Regions from separate parts of the Paenibacillus sp. RC21 genome, predicted to be linked through region 1. Evidence: riboswitches for the same ligand, from Rfam matches in the RefSeq annotation. Region 1 holds a riboswitch; the other holds the start of a gene.
The links. Region 1 has a riboswitch for FMN ahead of ABIA61_RS12010 (DMT family transporter). Riboswitches for the same ligand answer to the same signal wherever they lie in the genome.

Region 2: it holds a riboswitch for FMN, as region 1 does, so the genes downstream of both, ribE (riboflavin synthase) here and ABIA61_RS12010 (DMT family transporter) in region 1, are expected to answer to the same signal.

Annotation. Positions count from the first base shown of each region.
Region 1 is NZ_JBIYCS010000003.1:489,709-497,381, forward strand. It holds gene ABIA61_RS11995 (GbsR/MarR family transcriptional regulator) at 1-420, shown strand, start outside; gene ABIA61_RS12000 (carboxylesterase/lipase family protein) at 575-2,056, shown strand; gene ABIA61_RS12005 (methyl-accepting chemotaxis protein) at 2,170-4,212, opposite strand; gene ABIA61_RS12010 (DMT family transporter) at 4,454-5,401, opposite strand; FMN riboswitch at 5,572-5,716, opposite strand; gene ABIA61_RS12015 (ABC transporter permease) at 5,840-6,535, opposite strand; gene ABIA61_RS12020 (ABC transporter ATP-binding protein) at 6,528-7,451, opposite strand; gene ABIA61_RS12025 (sensor histidine kinase) at 7,570-7,673, opposite strand, start outside.
Region 2 is NZ_JBIYCS010000002.1:282,088-289,760, forward strand. It holds gene ABIA61_RS06460 (D-alanyl-D-alanine carboxypeptidase family protein) at 1-45, opposite strand, end outside; gene ABIA61_RS06465 (protein-glutamine gamma-glutamyltransferase) at 256-972, shown strand; gene ytfJ (GerW family sporulation protein) at 1,061-1,552, opposite strand; gene ABIA61_RS06475 (DUF2953 domain-containing protein) at 1,640-2,341, opposite strand; gene scpB (SMC-Scp complex subunit ScpB) at 2,529-3,131, opposite strand; gene ABIA61_RS06485 (segregation and condensation protein A) at 3,100-3,894, opposite strand; gene ribH (6,7-dimethyl-8-ribityllumazine synthase) at 4,068-4,532, opposite strand; gene ribB (3,4-dihydroxy-2-butanone-4-phosphate synthase) at 4,567-5,271, opposite strand; gene ribE (riboflavin synthase) at 5,301-5,966, opposite strand; FMN riboswitch at 6,298-6,471, opposite strand; gene ABIA61_RS06505 (IDEAL domain-containing protein) at 6,540-7,010, opposite strand; gene ABIA61_RS06510 (thiamine pyrophosphate-dependent enzyme) at 7,232-7,673, opposite strand, start outside.

The DNA.
Region 1 (7,673 bases):
GATAAACCGATGACGCTGGACGAAATGGGCCGTGAAATGGAAATGAGCAAAACGAGCATGAGTACCGGTGTCCGAACACTGCTGGATTTGAAAATGGTCAACAAGGTGTGGAGCAAAGGCTCACGCAAGGATTTGTATGAGGTCGAATATGACTGGCATCAAACGTTCACAGACTTCTTTGCAATTAAATGGAGAAAAGCGGTTGAAACGAATTTGCTGGTGCTGCGCAAGGCCATTGAGGAGCTGGACAGATTGCTGGAGCGGGATGGGGAATATGAGGAATTTAAGGCTGTTCTCCAGCAGGATCGTTTGAAAATGAAGCAGGCTGTTGCCTATTACAAGTGGCTGGACCGACTGATTGATTCGATGGAAAGCGAAGAAATATACAAGCTGATTCCGAAGGAAGAGGTTCGTGATTAATCGTTTATCCTCTTTTCTTTCCATAAAAATGCCGGAGCGTAAAAAGCGTTCCCGGCGTTTTTTTGTGTTTGGCTTTGTTAATTTTGGATTAGCTTTGTTCGATTTTGGTTTGGCCCTGTGCAAAGGGTATAATAGAGTTAAAGGAGGCTTCATTATGGAGAGTATTACAGTACATACCCGCCTGGGTCAGCTTCGTGGGGAAACGGTGAATGGATATCGTGTATGGAAAGGCATCCCATATGCACAGCCTCCTGTGGGAGAACTGCGTTTTCACGCGCCTCAGCCTTTGAAGCCTTGGGAAGAGGTACGAGATGCGACGCGCTTTGGGCCGATCTGTCCGCAGCCTATGCCATCTGCTGAGAGTATGACCGGGAATCTGGTGGAACCGCCTGAGCATTCGGAGGACTGCTTGTACCTGAACGTCTGGACGCCTGCTTCGGAGGCACCTGCGAAGGGACGTCCGGTGATGGTGTGGATTCACGGCGGAGCTTTTGTAACAGGATCGGGAATTATTCCATTATATGACGGGGCACGGATGGCGGAGAATGGCGATGTTGTCGTCGTTACGCTCAATTATCGGCTCGGGCCGTTGGGCTTTTTGCACCTGACTCCACGGGGAGACGGACTGACCTCTAATGCGGGGCTGCTGGATCAGATTGCTGCGCTGGAATGGGTCAGGGACCATATTGCCGCATTTGGCGGTAACCCGGACGAGGTGACGGTGTTCGGTGAATCGGCGGGCGCCATGAGCATTGCCGCGTTGTTGGCCATGCCAGCCGCTGAGGGCCTGTTCCGACGTGCTATTTTACAGAGCGGAGCATCGCAGGTGCTGCCGACTTCACAGGCGGAGCAAGTCACGACTGCATATCTCCAGCAGTTGGGGGTGGACACCCTGCATCCGGAACGATTGTTTACGCTACCGACGGAGGCGCTCATGTTTGCCATGGCCAAGACGCATGAAATGATGGGTCCGGGACTGGCAATGCTCTATCAACCCGTTGTGGATGGTGTGACCTTGCCTGACGTACCCCTTTCTGCGATAGCAAAAGGATCAGCGAAGCGGGTATCCGTTATGATCGGGACAAATTTGCAGGAGGGTGCTTACTTTATTCGCAAGGAATCCCATCTGATGAACAAGTCGACGGCGAGTCAGGCATTGGAAATGATGACGGGCATGTCAGATGTTGGCGATTTGACGGAACCTTTCCCTGTTACGATTGAGGGTCAAGCGCAGATGCTGACCGATCTGTTCTTCTGGCGGCCTGCGCTGGCTCTAGCGGTTGCCCAAGCGGTTCATGCCCCGGTGTGGATGTACCGTTTTGACTGGACACTGCCGGGGCATCCTGTATTCGGACAAGCGGTTCACGGCGCGGAAATTGCGTTTGTTTTTGATAATCTGGAGCTGCTAGGCAAGCTTGGATTGGACGTTCATCCGCCTATGAGGACGCTGGCTTACGATATGCAGCAGGCATGGGTTGCTTTTGCACGTGACGGAAAGCCTGTGCTGCCGGAAGGGGAATGGCCGGTATATGACAGGGAATCGCGGGCTACGACCATTTTTCATCAAGGTATCTCGGTGCAGCATGACCCGGAAGGGGAAAGACGCCGCCAGTTGACCGGACAGATGAGTATTTGATCCAAGTATTGAGATATCGTCTAATGCCCTAACATCACAAAAGCCTTCGCCCGTATTTTTGTATACGGGCGAAGGCTTTTTTAGGTTGAACAGGTGCAGATGTATTACAGGAACTAAATCTTGAATCGCTTCACCAGCTCTTGCAAATCCTGCGCCATATTGGACAGCTCCTGAGAGGAAGAAGCGATTTCTTCCATCGCCGCCATTTGCTCCTGAACGGCTGCGGAAGTCGTCTGTGAGCTATCCGCCGAATTGCGGGACAGGCTTGCCAGATGGGTAACAGTAGCCGAAACTTCCTCTGTGCTGGCCGAAATTTGTTCAGCGGCTGCGGATACGCTTTGAATCTGTTCCACAATATGAGATGTGGAGCGCTCAATATTCGTGAAAGCACCTTCTGCATCTTGGCTAATACGCAGTCCCTCGCCCACCTGGTTACGAACATTACCGTTCATCGTAGCTGTGGAGCGCTGGATCAGATCCAGCATCTGTGTAATGATCTGGCTGATGGAATCCGCGCTTTCCTTGGATTGCTCCGACAGCTTGCGAACCTCCACGGCTACCACGGCGAATCCACGCCCGGCTTCGCCTGCTCTGGAGGCTTCAATTGACGCGTTCAGCGACAACAGGTTGGTCTGCTTGGCAATGGCAGCAATTGCGCTATTCATCTGCTTCGCATCGTCAGAGAGCTGTGACAGCTCATCCATCAGGCTGGCGGTTTGGGTCACAGCTTCCAAAATACGGTCCATCTGTGTGCGTACGCTTCCGATCATTTGGCTGCCTTTGGCTACGTCATGCTCAGTCTGTCCTGCTGAATCTACGATGGAGCTTGCCGATTCCGCAATGGTGCTGACACCCTTGGCCATTTCCTCAACGGCATTGGCCGTTTGCTCGGATGCCTCTGCACTGGTGGTCGCATTTTCTGCGGATTCCATAACCGTTTCCGCTACATGCTGCACGGATTCCGTCGTTTGCTCCGTGCTTTCCTTGATCATCAGGGAGGAGGACGCGAGTCGGGACGACGTTTGGTTGACCTCGGAAACCATCGTATGCAGTGCATGTGTCATCTGGTCAAAATTTTGCGCCAGCTCGCTGAATTCATCCTTGCCGGACAGATTGACCCGTGCGGTGAGATTGCCGTCACGGACGCTGCGGGTTCCATTTTGCAGCTTGCCCAGTGGAATCAGGAACGAGCGAATCATCAGGATAATAACAATAGCAGCAGCCAGCACGGATATAGCGATAACGATCAGGCTTTGTTTCAAAATGGGAGCTACCGAATCGCTAAAATCCTCCTGATCTGCCAAGGCGATGATGTTCCATCCCGTGAGAGGATCAACGAGTGTAAATGATTGCATATCTCTGTTCATAAATCGAATTTCTTTCGTTGCAGATGATGATTGGGTTTCCCCTTCATTTAACTTGGTAATAACGGGTAGTCCCTCAATGGAGTCTGCCGGTTTTTTTCCCGTATTCTTAAAGGCAGCTCCAGCACCCGCTACAACTGTACTGTTCGCATCAACCACAAACAGTCCGCCACGATTGCCGATCGTAACATCCTTCAAGCTTTGGCTTAGTCTATCCAGACTCAAGTTCATTGCTATAGCTCCTTGACCATCTGGTAAGTTTCTGGACAACGTGACCACTAAATTACCCGAGGAAGCACTGACTGACGGAGCACTAATGAATGTTTCATCGTTTAACTTCATCGCATTTGAATACCATGTTTTTTCACGGGGATCATAATCCGTTGATTCTTTCTTTGGTGAACGGACATATTCTCCTTTTGTATTACCGAGAAGTACCCCATCCAGCTCGGGATGAGCTTTCAGGATCACATCAAATTTAGCCTGAATTTCTTCTTCCTTGGAGTTCAGGGTATTGGATTGAACCTCAGTAGCTAATACATTTAAATCTTTTATTAAAGGTGATACATATTGATTAATGTTGCTGCGAAATAAAAACAGGTTGAAATCAATCGAGCTACCCATTTGCTGGCGAAGCTGTGTTTCGGCACTCTGATAGGAAAAGTACCCAATCAATATGCTGGGAATCAATAAGACAGCCAAAAAAGCTACAATTAATCTTGTTTTCATTAAATAAAACTGTCTGAGAAACCTGGTCCACCATGGCACTGTTTGTTTTGCTTTATTAGTCATAGTTCTTACTCCTCTGTGTCTGATAATTACTACATTGTTTTATTCGACAGAAACCGATGAATTTTATAGATGTAATCTATGGGAAAAGATAAATAGGTGCTTGTTTTGCACGTTTTTATCTAAAAATAGTTCTAAAGTATCATGTTATATATTAATACTTATACATAAAAAGCCAAATCGGAGATGCAAAAGCATCTTCTCGATTTGGCTTGGGTGAGGGATAAAATGGACATTGAACCTATTAGTTTTTTTGCTGACGAGAAATCATAAAGAGCGTAATCCAGATAAGCATAAAGCCAGTCAATTGCGCTACCGTAACGATCTGCTGGAAAGCGATCCAGTTAATTACAACACCGACCATCGGGAAGCTTAGTTCTGCCATCGTGGCATAAGACGCCTTGGTCGTACTGAGGCCCTTGTAATACAGTAACAGACTGAGAAGACCGGGGAGCAGCGCCTGCAGCAACAGATTGATAATCACGGCTGCGCCCGCCCATGTGCCAGCAGGCATATTCCAAGGTGCATGCTCCACAGAGGTGAGAACGATCAGCAGAGGGAGAGCCACCATGAAGCGCAGGGAGGTCACCGTCTCATATTTCATCGAACGAAGCAAGTAGCTTCCCATCACTGTCGAACCGCCCCACAGGACCGCTGCTCCTAGTGCAAGCAGGCTGCCGACGTGGACGAAATCATTAACATGTCCAAAAGGGAGCGACCAGCCGAAGGTAAGAAGATACGTCCCAAACAGAGCCACGACAATTAATATTCCAAAATTACGCGGCAGCATTTCCTTCAATATAACGCGGGCCAGAATAATAGCGACCAACGGCTGAAGCTTTTGGAGCAGCAGCACAGCGTTAAGATCACCGTTGCTAAGTGCCATCGTGAAAATCACGCTGGCCAGAGCAGAACCGCCCCACGAGACGAACAAGATAGCCAAAATCTGACGAAGCCGTACCGCTTTAAGCTCCTCGCGATGCTTCCACAGCACTGGTGCCAGGGCGATAAAGAGCAGCACATGCTCCATCAGCACAATTTGTGTAGAGGTAAATGATTTGAGCAAAATAATGCGAAACAGTGGGTCCGCGCCCCACAAGGCCGCTCCAATCGCGACTAGCCAAAAACCGCTTTTCATGTGGGAGCTACGATCAAAACCTTTGGATGTTAGTACAGTTGATGATTGACTCATTCTCAATTAGCTCCTTGCGAATACAGGACCGGTGGCATAAAAACCCCCGTCCATGGCGATAGGCCATGCAAGACGGGGGTTGATCAAATAAACTTGCCGCTTTATGCAAGTTAAGAAGTTGCTGCAAAACCAAGAATGCAGCATTCATCCACTTGACGGCATGTTCATGCTTCGATCTTCTTCCATCCGGACTTTACCGTCGGCTTTGGCATCTCACCAAATCAGTCCGTATCTTGTTGCCAGATACAGAGTCGCGGGCTTAGCTCCATGAGCCATACCGCCGGTTGGGAATCACACCCTACCCCGAAGATCCTTATTCCGTTTTTTAATTTCTCCTATTAGGATATACCTGTTTTAGAATGAAGTCCAGTGAAAAATATGTGTACATCGAGCAAGGTTTTTCATATATTTCTTGAAAGCGTTTTACAAAATTACATATTACGAGGTAATATCGTTATACTCGATGCGGCGGATGGCCGCATAAGCTACGAGCATTCCCAGCACGGCAAAGCCGATCTGTACAAGTGCAATGGAGCTAAGCGTAGCGCCGTTATTATTCGAGAAAAGCAAGGCTACGATCAGGATCGAGCTCACAATGGTGGTAGGTATCGAGTATTTTCGCATCCCCATGTACAGCGGAACCAGCCCCATAAAGCTTGCTGCAACCGCATTGATCAGTGTCCGCACTGATTGCTGTCCCAGTATAGTGAGGCTAAGCTTATCCGGTACAATAACGACGAACTGATTTAATAGATGAAGGGCTGCCGTAATGATGATTTCCGATAAAATAATGGACAGGAACGTAAACAGCAACACGACCAAGAGTTTGGCGAACATCAGCTTTTTGCGGTCAATCGGGTACATGAACAAGATGTTAATCGACTTGGACTTAAATTCGCTCACAATAAAGCGGCACAGCAGGACGGAGGCAAAAATAATAAATGTGGCTCTGACCATATAGTCCAGGAGGTCCAAAAGCTCAGCGTACCCTGTAAATTCGGGCACTCCTTCACTTTGGCTGTCCAGCGCAATAATGATGAACAGGCCAAAAATACACGCGTTGGCGATCAACGCCGAACGGATATATCCCGCCAAATGAAACTTTTTCAGCTCCAGTTGCATCAGTTTAAGCATGGAGTTCACCTCCATGTAACAGCCGCACGAAGTAGTCTTCCAGTGTACTGTTTTTTTGGTGGATGGAATCCACCTCTACATCATTTAAAATGAGTGTTTTCGTAATTTGTTTCTGCGGTACACTTGTATCGTAAATGCGTATATTCTGATCATTCAGCACCCGGATATTCGTCAGATTCAGGTGATGGGAGAGGACGTAGGCTGCTTTTTTGCAGTCATTGGTCGTAAATTCGATGTATTCTGTATTGGTTTCCCGCACCTGTTCCATCGACACTTCCTCAATCAGTCGACCGTGATTAATCACACCCACCGTATCGGCAATTTGCTCAATTTCCACTAAAATGTGGCTGGACACAAGGATCGTCATGCCATATTCCTTGCACAGCATGTGGAACAATTGGCGGATTTCCTTGATCCCCACCGGGTCCAATCCATTAATTGGCTCGTCCAGAATCAGCAGCTCCGGCTTGGTCGCAATCGCTCGGGCGATCCCGAGACGCTGCTTCATCCCCAGAGAGAAATCCTTTACCGGCTTGTCATCTGCGTTTCGCAGGTTCACCAGTTCCAGTGCATCCCGAACAGCCTGCTTGTTATAATAGCCCATGTATTCACAATGAAGTTCGAGATTTTGTCGGGCGGTCAGCCTGTCATAAAAAATCGGATATTCAATAATCGAGCCCATCCGGCCGAGCAGGTGGTACGACTTTGGCGTTAATTTTTCACCGAACAATTCAATCTCACCGGAGGTGGGCTTGAGCAGGTTCGTAATCATTTTCATAATCGTCGTCTTCCCCGCCCCATTAGGACCGAGAAAGCCATAAGTTTCCCCCTGGCGCACATTCATGCTGACCCCCGTTACAATTTCGTTGCCCTTCAGGGCTTTGGTCAGTTGATGCGTCCTTAATATGTAAGTCATGGGTGTTCTCCCTTCGTATACTGTTGATAATTTAAGCATAAAGGGTGAAATGTTCATTTTTCTTTCTCGATTCTTACAAATTTATTAAGTTGAGCATTCTGCATAATGCTGAGTTCGATTAATAGTTGATTTTTTTCAATGTAAAAGAGAAGACCGTCCGCTCATAAGGAATGCTGCTCAAATGAATCTCTCCGTTCATCGTCTCAACCAGACGTTTGGCAA
Region 2 (7,673 bases), on a different contig from region 1:
AAGCTGGCTGTGGCCCGTTTGGATTGTTGGCTTTCTTTTAAACATTTGGATTCCTCCGGTTTTGAACAAGTCTTGTACCATTCTATGTCCAAGCTGTTCAAAGTATGTCCACCTTTATAGCAGAAAATCCCTCCAGAGATAATGGTGTACCGTCCCTCTCTTCCGCTTACTTTTTGAAGGAAACCAGGCAACTTGCACTCCAGATGACATATATATAATAGTTACTAAACTTGATGAGTGAATGGAGGTTACCACATGCAGCGGCAACAGTTTGAAACGATCTTAAGAGCCCGGATTGTTGAGGCAGCTGAAGCCTTGAATCGAAGCGGTGTATCCTTCGCCACCTTTGATACAGCACGCAGCAACGAGCAATTTTGGGAATTGACGGACAAAGGCGGATTTCAGATTAAAGCAGGTATCACTCCGGCGCAGGGGATCAGGGATATTTTTGTGAATGGGCATAAATATGCCTTTGAGTGTGCGACAGCTATGGTCATTGTGCTCTACAAAGGAGTGCTGGATTCCATTCTGGAAAGTGAATTTAATCGGATTTTTGCCGATATGCTGCTGTATGATTGGCACTATGACAGTGATCTCAGACTCATACAGGAGCAAGGGAGTCACAATGCTGTTCCTGGCGATATTCTGTATTTCAACAATCCTGATGTATCACCCGAAACGCCGGAGTGGAAAGGAGAAAATGTTGTCAAGCTAAGGGAAGATTCGTTTTATGGTCATGGGATTGGCATCCACACAGCGCAAGGCATCATCGACTCCCTCAATCGTCATCGACGACCAGGGGCCACCACTTCTGCTTATTTGACAAATGAAGTGATCTACCCCGATTTTGCCTATCTGTCGCAGTTTGCCCCTGAAGGAAACCGGGAAGAAGAAATTGCGCTGAGCCCTTCACAAGAGCACCCTCCCGGTATACATGCGAGCATTGGTGGAAGACAGTATATCCGTGCATAAAAGTATTATGGTTAAGTGTATGTAAAAAAGAGGGTGTTCCTTAGCCAGTAGCTGACTTTGGAATACCCTCCTGTGCTAAAAATAACCGTTACAAAGAAGCTGGGCCAGTGTGATTGTGATCTGTGTTAACATCTACCGGGACCTGTGGAGGCGGAGTATGCATATCCACGTCGGCATTCCGGAAGATAGATTGGACTTTATCAATCAGGTATGGTGTAGAGTCGATCAATTTTTCAATCAGATGAGTCTGATTATCCAGCGGAACGATTTGTGCACCTTGTTTGCCAACAACCAAAAAAGCGATTGGATGAATGGATACCCCGCCACCGCTACCGCCACCAAAAGGGTGTCCTTCCTTGCCGCTGTGAGCACCTGACGACGAGGATGTATGAAGTGCCTCTTCATCTACATTAAAATCGCTGCCCCCGGCTGCGAAGCCAAATCCCACCTTACTAATCGGCAAAATAACGGAACCATCGGGTGTTTCCACCGCGTCTCCCACAATCGTATTCACATCCACCATGGCTTTGATGTTCTCCATCGCGGTTTGCATGAGCCCTTGAATCGGGTGATCTGACATGATTATTCCTCCTCTGCTTTGTTCAAGCGTAGACTGCCTTTTCTTTCGCTATTGTGCGCAGGGGTTCAAGGAAATATGTATGGCTCATTATTCCTCATGCTTTACTGGTTTCTTGGAGAATACCCGTTTCCACGCCTCTGGACCGCCTGGTACGCGCCATATGCGGTAAGCCAACATAAGCATCGAATAAACGGCATAACCCAGTGAAATACTTGCCTCACAGGTCAAAGTGGTAGTAAAACGCAGGCGATCCACCCAATAGGGCACGACAAACAGCTTGGGTGTGCAGTTCATGCGCACAAAGCTGGAGGCAAAACCGATCAGTGACGTTTTCAGCCCCCACAGAATACCGGTAGAGGTAGCCGTATAAGCAGCGTCAGCAAGACTGATATTGGTGGACCATTCCATTTTCGACATCGTCACATGGGCTAGCGTATGACGTATCCATCGACGGAAGGACCGCGTTCCTTTCAGAAGTATCCGAACATCGTGTATAAATCGCTTAATTTTCTCTTTATCGATGGTGCCGCTGTCAATGGTGGCATCGGTTTTATGTATGTTTTTGTTGCGATCGAGTCGATAGAGAAGCCCTTTTTGCAAACCTGCCAGCAGAATAGCCGGAATGTCATAATTTATTTTAATCCACCCGTACAGAAATCTGATCTCCAGATGCGCCCGGTCATCATTATCATGCTTGGCAATATCCAGCTTCAATCGGATACGGGAGAGCAGAACAGCCAGCACAAGTAACAAAACGACGATGATGGCGATACCGATCCATTTCCACACTGGCGAGTCCTCCCTGCCTTTTTTCTCCATGGATATACCATGGCAAAAATAGTATGGCCCTTCGCCCGGAAAACATGCATCCTGAAACGCTAAACAGCCAGCCCCCATTATGCGAGGACTGGCTGTTTTCTAAATTTCGAACCTGTAACCATGAAGAGGAACCCGTAAAACAGGCTTCTGCCAGGCATCAAGACTCCGTATCATTCATAACCGGCTGGCTGTTCTCCAAACGTTCGAACAACAATTGTGTCTCTTCCTCCAGATTATCTGAGTCCTCAAACAGCTCAGGCTGCGGCAAATCCGCCAAAGAGCCCAAACCGAAATAATCCAGAAATGACTTCGTCGTTCCATACAAAATCGGCCGTCCGATGGCCTCAGCCCGACCTTTTTCCTCAATAAGCTCCTTGTTGACCAGAGTATGTATAGCCCGCTCAGATTTGACACCGCGAATATCTTCGATTTCAACTCTTGTAATGGGCTGACGGTAGGCCACAATGGCAAGTGTCTCCAAAGCCGCTTGAGACAGCGAGGCACGTGCGGGAGAATAGGCGAGCTTTTCAAAATAAGGTGCATGTTCGGATAAGGTTGCCAGCTGATAATGCCCAGCGATACGGACAATTTGCAAACCTCTTCCTCCCTGCTCCATGTCCTGCTTCATATCCTCCAGACTCTTTTCAACCAGCTCTTGCTGCTGCTCTACAATGTCGGCGATCTGCTTGGCGGACAACCCTTCCTCTCCCGCAAGAAACAGCAGTCCCTCAATAATTGATTTCAGCTTCAGATAATCCATTAACCCGTAAATCCCCTCTCCACTCCATTACAATATCATCGAAAAGCTTCTCCTGATAGCAGAAAATCTGCTTCATTTTCATCAGTTCGAGGATAGCCAAAAAGGTGACTACCACTTCATGCCGATACATATCCTCATGCATCAGCTTGGAGAACAAAAGCCGTCCTCCCGTCCCTACCATCTCCAACGCCCCGATGACCTGGCGAATACGGTCCTTGACCGAAATTTCATCGCGGTGAATACGGGTTACCGTCGTACGTCGCTCTGCTTTACGCAGCGCACGCTGAAAGGCCGCGACCAAATCGCTTGCATGTAGCCCATGCACCGGATTGGCGGGTTCGGTGGGCAGGAATGCGCTCAAATCTTCCGGCTCCTTACCATAGATCAGACTTCGTTCCCATTCACGTTCACTCAGATGGCGGGCAATCCCTTTATATTTACGATACTCCACCAGCTTGCGAACCAGTTCATCCCGCGGATCATAATCCTCTTCTTCATAAAAATCCAAATCATCATATTCCATTACAGGTGGCTTGGGAAGCAGCAATTTACTCTTAATGGATAAGAGCGTCGCCGCCATCACCAGAAACTCGCTCGTAATGTCCAGCTCCAGCTCCTGCATACTGTGCAAAAAAGCCATATACTGATCGGTAATATCACTAATCGGGATATCCTGAATATCGATCTCGGCCTTATCAATCAGATGCAACAGCAGATCTAGCGGACCCTCGAATGTTTCCAGCTTGTAATTTACGACTGTCAATGTGCTTCCCCCTGCCTTACTCCAATCATCATTCAACAATACCTTTCCCCGTTAGCACTTATGCTCGACTTTATCAATCCCTCTTTCTGTAGTATATACGTCATCGCCTTGCTTAACAATCCAATCCCTTTTTCCGGCTATAGTTATGCCGTTCTATTCAGGTAATCGCAAAATTAAAACTGCTTGCCCAGATTCGCCATCTCAATCGCAGCCAGTGCGGAATCCCAGCCTTTATTACCAGCCTTCGTACCTGCACGCTCAATAGCCTGCTCAATGTTTTCCGTCGTCACTACACCGAAAATAACAGGCACACCTGTTTTCAGACTGCTTGCCGCCACACCCTTGGCCACTTCATTGCAGACGATATCATAATGCGAGGTAGAACCACGGATCACCGTACCCAGCGTAATCACAGCATCGTATTTACCGCTTGCAGCCATTTTTTGAGCAATCAGTGAAATTTCAAAAGCGCCTGGCACCCAGGCCACATCAATCTCATCTTCCTGCGCTCCATGTCGCTGAAGTGCATCGATTGCCCCGCTTAACAGCTTACTTGTAATAAACTCATTAAATCTGCCCACTACAATACCATACTTCATACCATCCGATACGAGATTACCTTCCAGAAAACGTGCCATATAAATCAACCTCTCTTTTTTTAAATAATGAGTTTCAAAACTGTACTTTCAATGACAAACGACGACGATAATCAATCAAATCCTGAATACTGATCAGCTTCAAATGATGACGCTTGGCGATCACTGCCAAATCAGGCACCCGAGCCATGGACCCATCTTCCTTTATAATTTCGCAAATGACTCCGGCGGGTTTGGAGCCGCAGAGCCGGGCCAGATCAACAGCCGCCTCGGTATGACCCGCACGCTGCAAAACACCCCCATCGCGGGCGATCAGCGGAAACATGTGACCGGGCTTGCGGAAATCGCTTCCTGTGGCTGCTTCATCGGTCAGCGCACGCACGGTCAATGAACGCTCGGCTGCTGAAATCCCCGTTGTCGTCTCTCTATGATCCACCGACACCGTAAAGGCTGTGCCGTGGAAATCTGTATTCTGCTCCACCATCGGCTGCAATTCCAGTGCCTCTGCTCTTTGCCCTGTAATCGGCACACAGACCAACCCGCGGCCTTCGGTAATCATGAAATTAATGACCTCGGGGGACGCTTTTTCAGCCAGAGCGACAAAATCGCCTTCGTTTTCCCGTTGCTCATCATCCACCACGATCACGACTTTACCGTTCTTTAGATCCTCCAACGCTTCCTCAATGGAATCCAGACGAATTTCCACTTCCTGTTCCAACACACCATACTCTACGATGTCAGCCGCTATATTTGAATGGCTCTCTCTGCTCCCGCTTCCCATTAGGCTTTCCTCCTTTTTTTCTTGTGGTATTAGGCAAAGCCGTGTTTCGCCAAATAATCCAGACTCATAGGAGCTTTCTCCGGTCCCTCCGTCACCGCTGATTTTCCGTAGTTCAAAAGCTGCTCCACATATTTGCCTAAAATGTCGCATTCAATATTGACGGTGTCTCCCTCACGCTTGGCCTGCAAGGCCGTCTCGGATAAGGTATGGGGGATGATAGATACGGAAAAGGTATCTCCCGTGCGCTGGGCAACCGTCAGACTGATACCGTCGAGTGTAATCGAGCCTTTGAGAAGAATATATTTGAATATTGCCTGATCTGTAGGTGCAACTTCGTACACAACCGCATTCTGGTCTGAGGTCACCCGACGAATCATGCCCGTTCCGTCCACATGTCCCTGTACGATATGCCCTCCGAACCTGCCGTTAGCCACCATAGCCCGTTCCAGATTGACCCGGCTACCGGATTTCAGCTCCTTCAAATTGCTGCTGCGAAAGGTTTGCGGCATCACATCTACCTTAAAATCCTTAGTACCCACCTGTGTTGCGGTCAGACAAACACCATTCACGGAAACACTGTCTCCTATTTTCAAATCGCCCAATACCACAGAACCCTTAATGCCGAGCACCATCGCTTCTCCGCTTCTGGAAATCTGCTGAATCCGTCCCACTTCCTCGACCAATCCGGTAAACATGCCTTCACTCCTTCCCATCTAAAATTCAGTTTATCCCTGATTCATCGGGCATAAGCGCAAAAAACCCCAGTCCGGATCATATCCGTCATGGGGTGATGAGAGTCGAATTTACAGTATATAAGCGCAGTCCATATACATCCTGAGACCACATGAATGACAAGTTTGCCAATAGAAAGTATAAATGAGCATACGACCAAATACGCTCAGAAGCGCCTCCGAAAAAAAGCTTGAAGAACAAGCAATCTTCCGTATGCTATCTACAACGAAATAAGCCGTACGTACCATTACGTATGCTAAAAATTGGCACATGTCACGTCATGCACATGCGCTTCGTATCCTTCTCCCATCCAGACTATACTGTCGGTCCCGGAATTGCACCAGGTCCACCATCTGCTGATCGTTCAGCATCCGGGTCACGGACTAAGCCGCGCTGTTCATCGCAGAAGCTATGCACAGACACGTCATCACCGCCGGTGGGGAATTGCACCCCGCCCCGAAGGATCTTGCTCTTATTCAATTGAATTAGCATTAAACTTGTTACGTATATTAGCACCGACTTCTAAAAAAAGCAAGTTATCTAATGGTGGACGCTCCTGCTTTTGTTTTAACATATTGGCTGGAAAGCTCTTCAAACCAGGTTTTATCATTCATGTGAAGCGCCAGATCAATCAGATCGGCCAGTTCTTCGATCCCGAGCTGCGTAGCATGATCGAACGTAATGACCGCTGAAGCGGTTGGTCCACGGCCACCCTCCGCGCATATATCGTAATCCAGCCGTACATCAACATGCCCGTCGATAAACTCACATTTCAGAAAATAAATAATTTCGCACATTAAAATGGGGCGCACCTGCGTCTCCAGCACACAATCCATCACCTTGGCGGAATAATGCTGGTTCGTCAGCGTGAATTTGTGATCCGTCGCTGCCAGCGATGTCCGTCCAAAGTCATCCGTAAATTTCAGTTCCACTGGTGTGATATTCATGACCTTGGGTATTTGCTTCTTTATAATTTCGATTATCTCAACTGTATTCAGCTTAATCATACCTGCACCTCATTGCATCTTAAAATTCAGAGAAAGCACTAATTCAACATGTTTCACGTAGGCCTCCACTCCTATATCGGAAATCATTACCTGATTTTTTATGCTTCATCCCATAAACGACAAAAAAGATTCTTCGCGCAACAAGCGCAAAGAATCTTGATCGAACCGGTACCGTAACATCTTATAACAATGTTCAAAGTGTATTATTCAAAAAAACTGGATTATAGCTCCGAAATTTCATGTTTCTTTTTCAGAATATTCCAGCGGCGTTCAATCTCCTGATCAAAGGTAGCCAGCGTGGCTTCCTCCTTAAGAAGATGTTTTGTTTTGCCCATTAATTTGAGCCATTCCGCGGCTGGAATCCGTTTTCCCTTGTCCTCCGGATTGTACGTAATCGTCGTACTGCCTTGCTCAATCTCATACAGCGGAAAGAAACAAGATTCCACAGCGGCACCCACAATACTGGTACCCAGTCTATCCTCGGATTTCCAGTTCAGCGGACAGGCGCACAGGATTTTACCATAAGCCGTCCCCACGTTATTCGCATACCATTGTGCCTTGGCCGCTTTACGCAGCATATCCTGCGGATGGCTTTCGGCTGCGGTGAAGGCATATGGAATGTTGCAGGCTGCCATAATTTGCACCGTATCCTTGTGGTGGCCC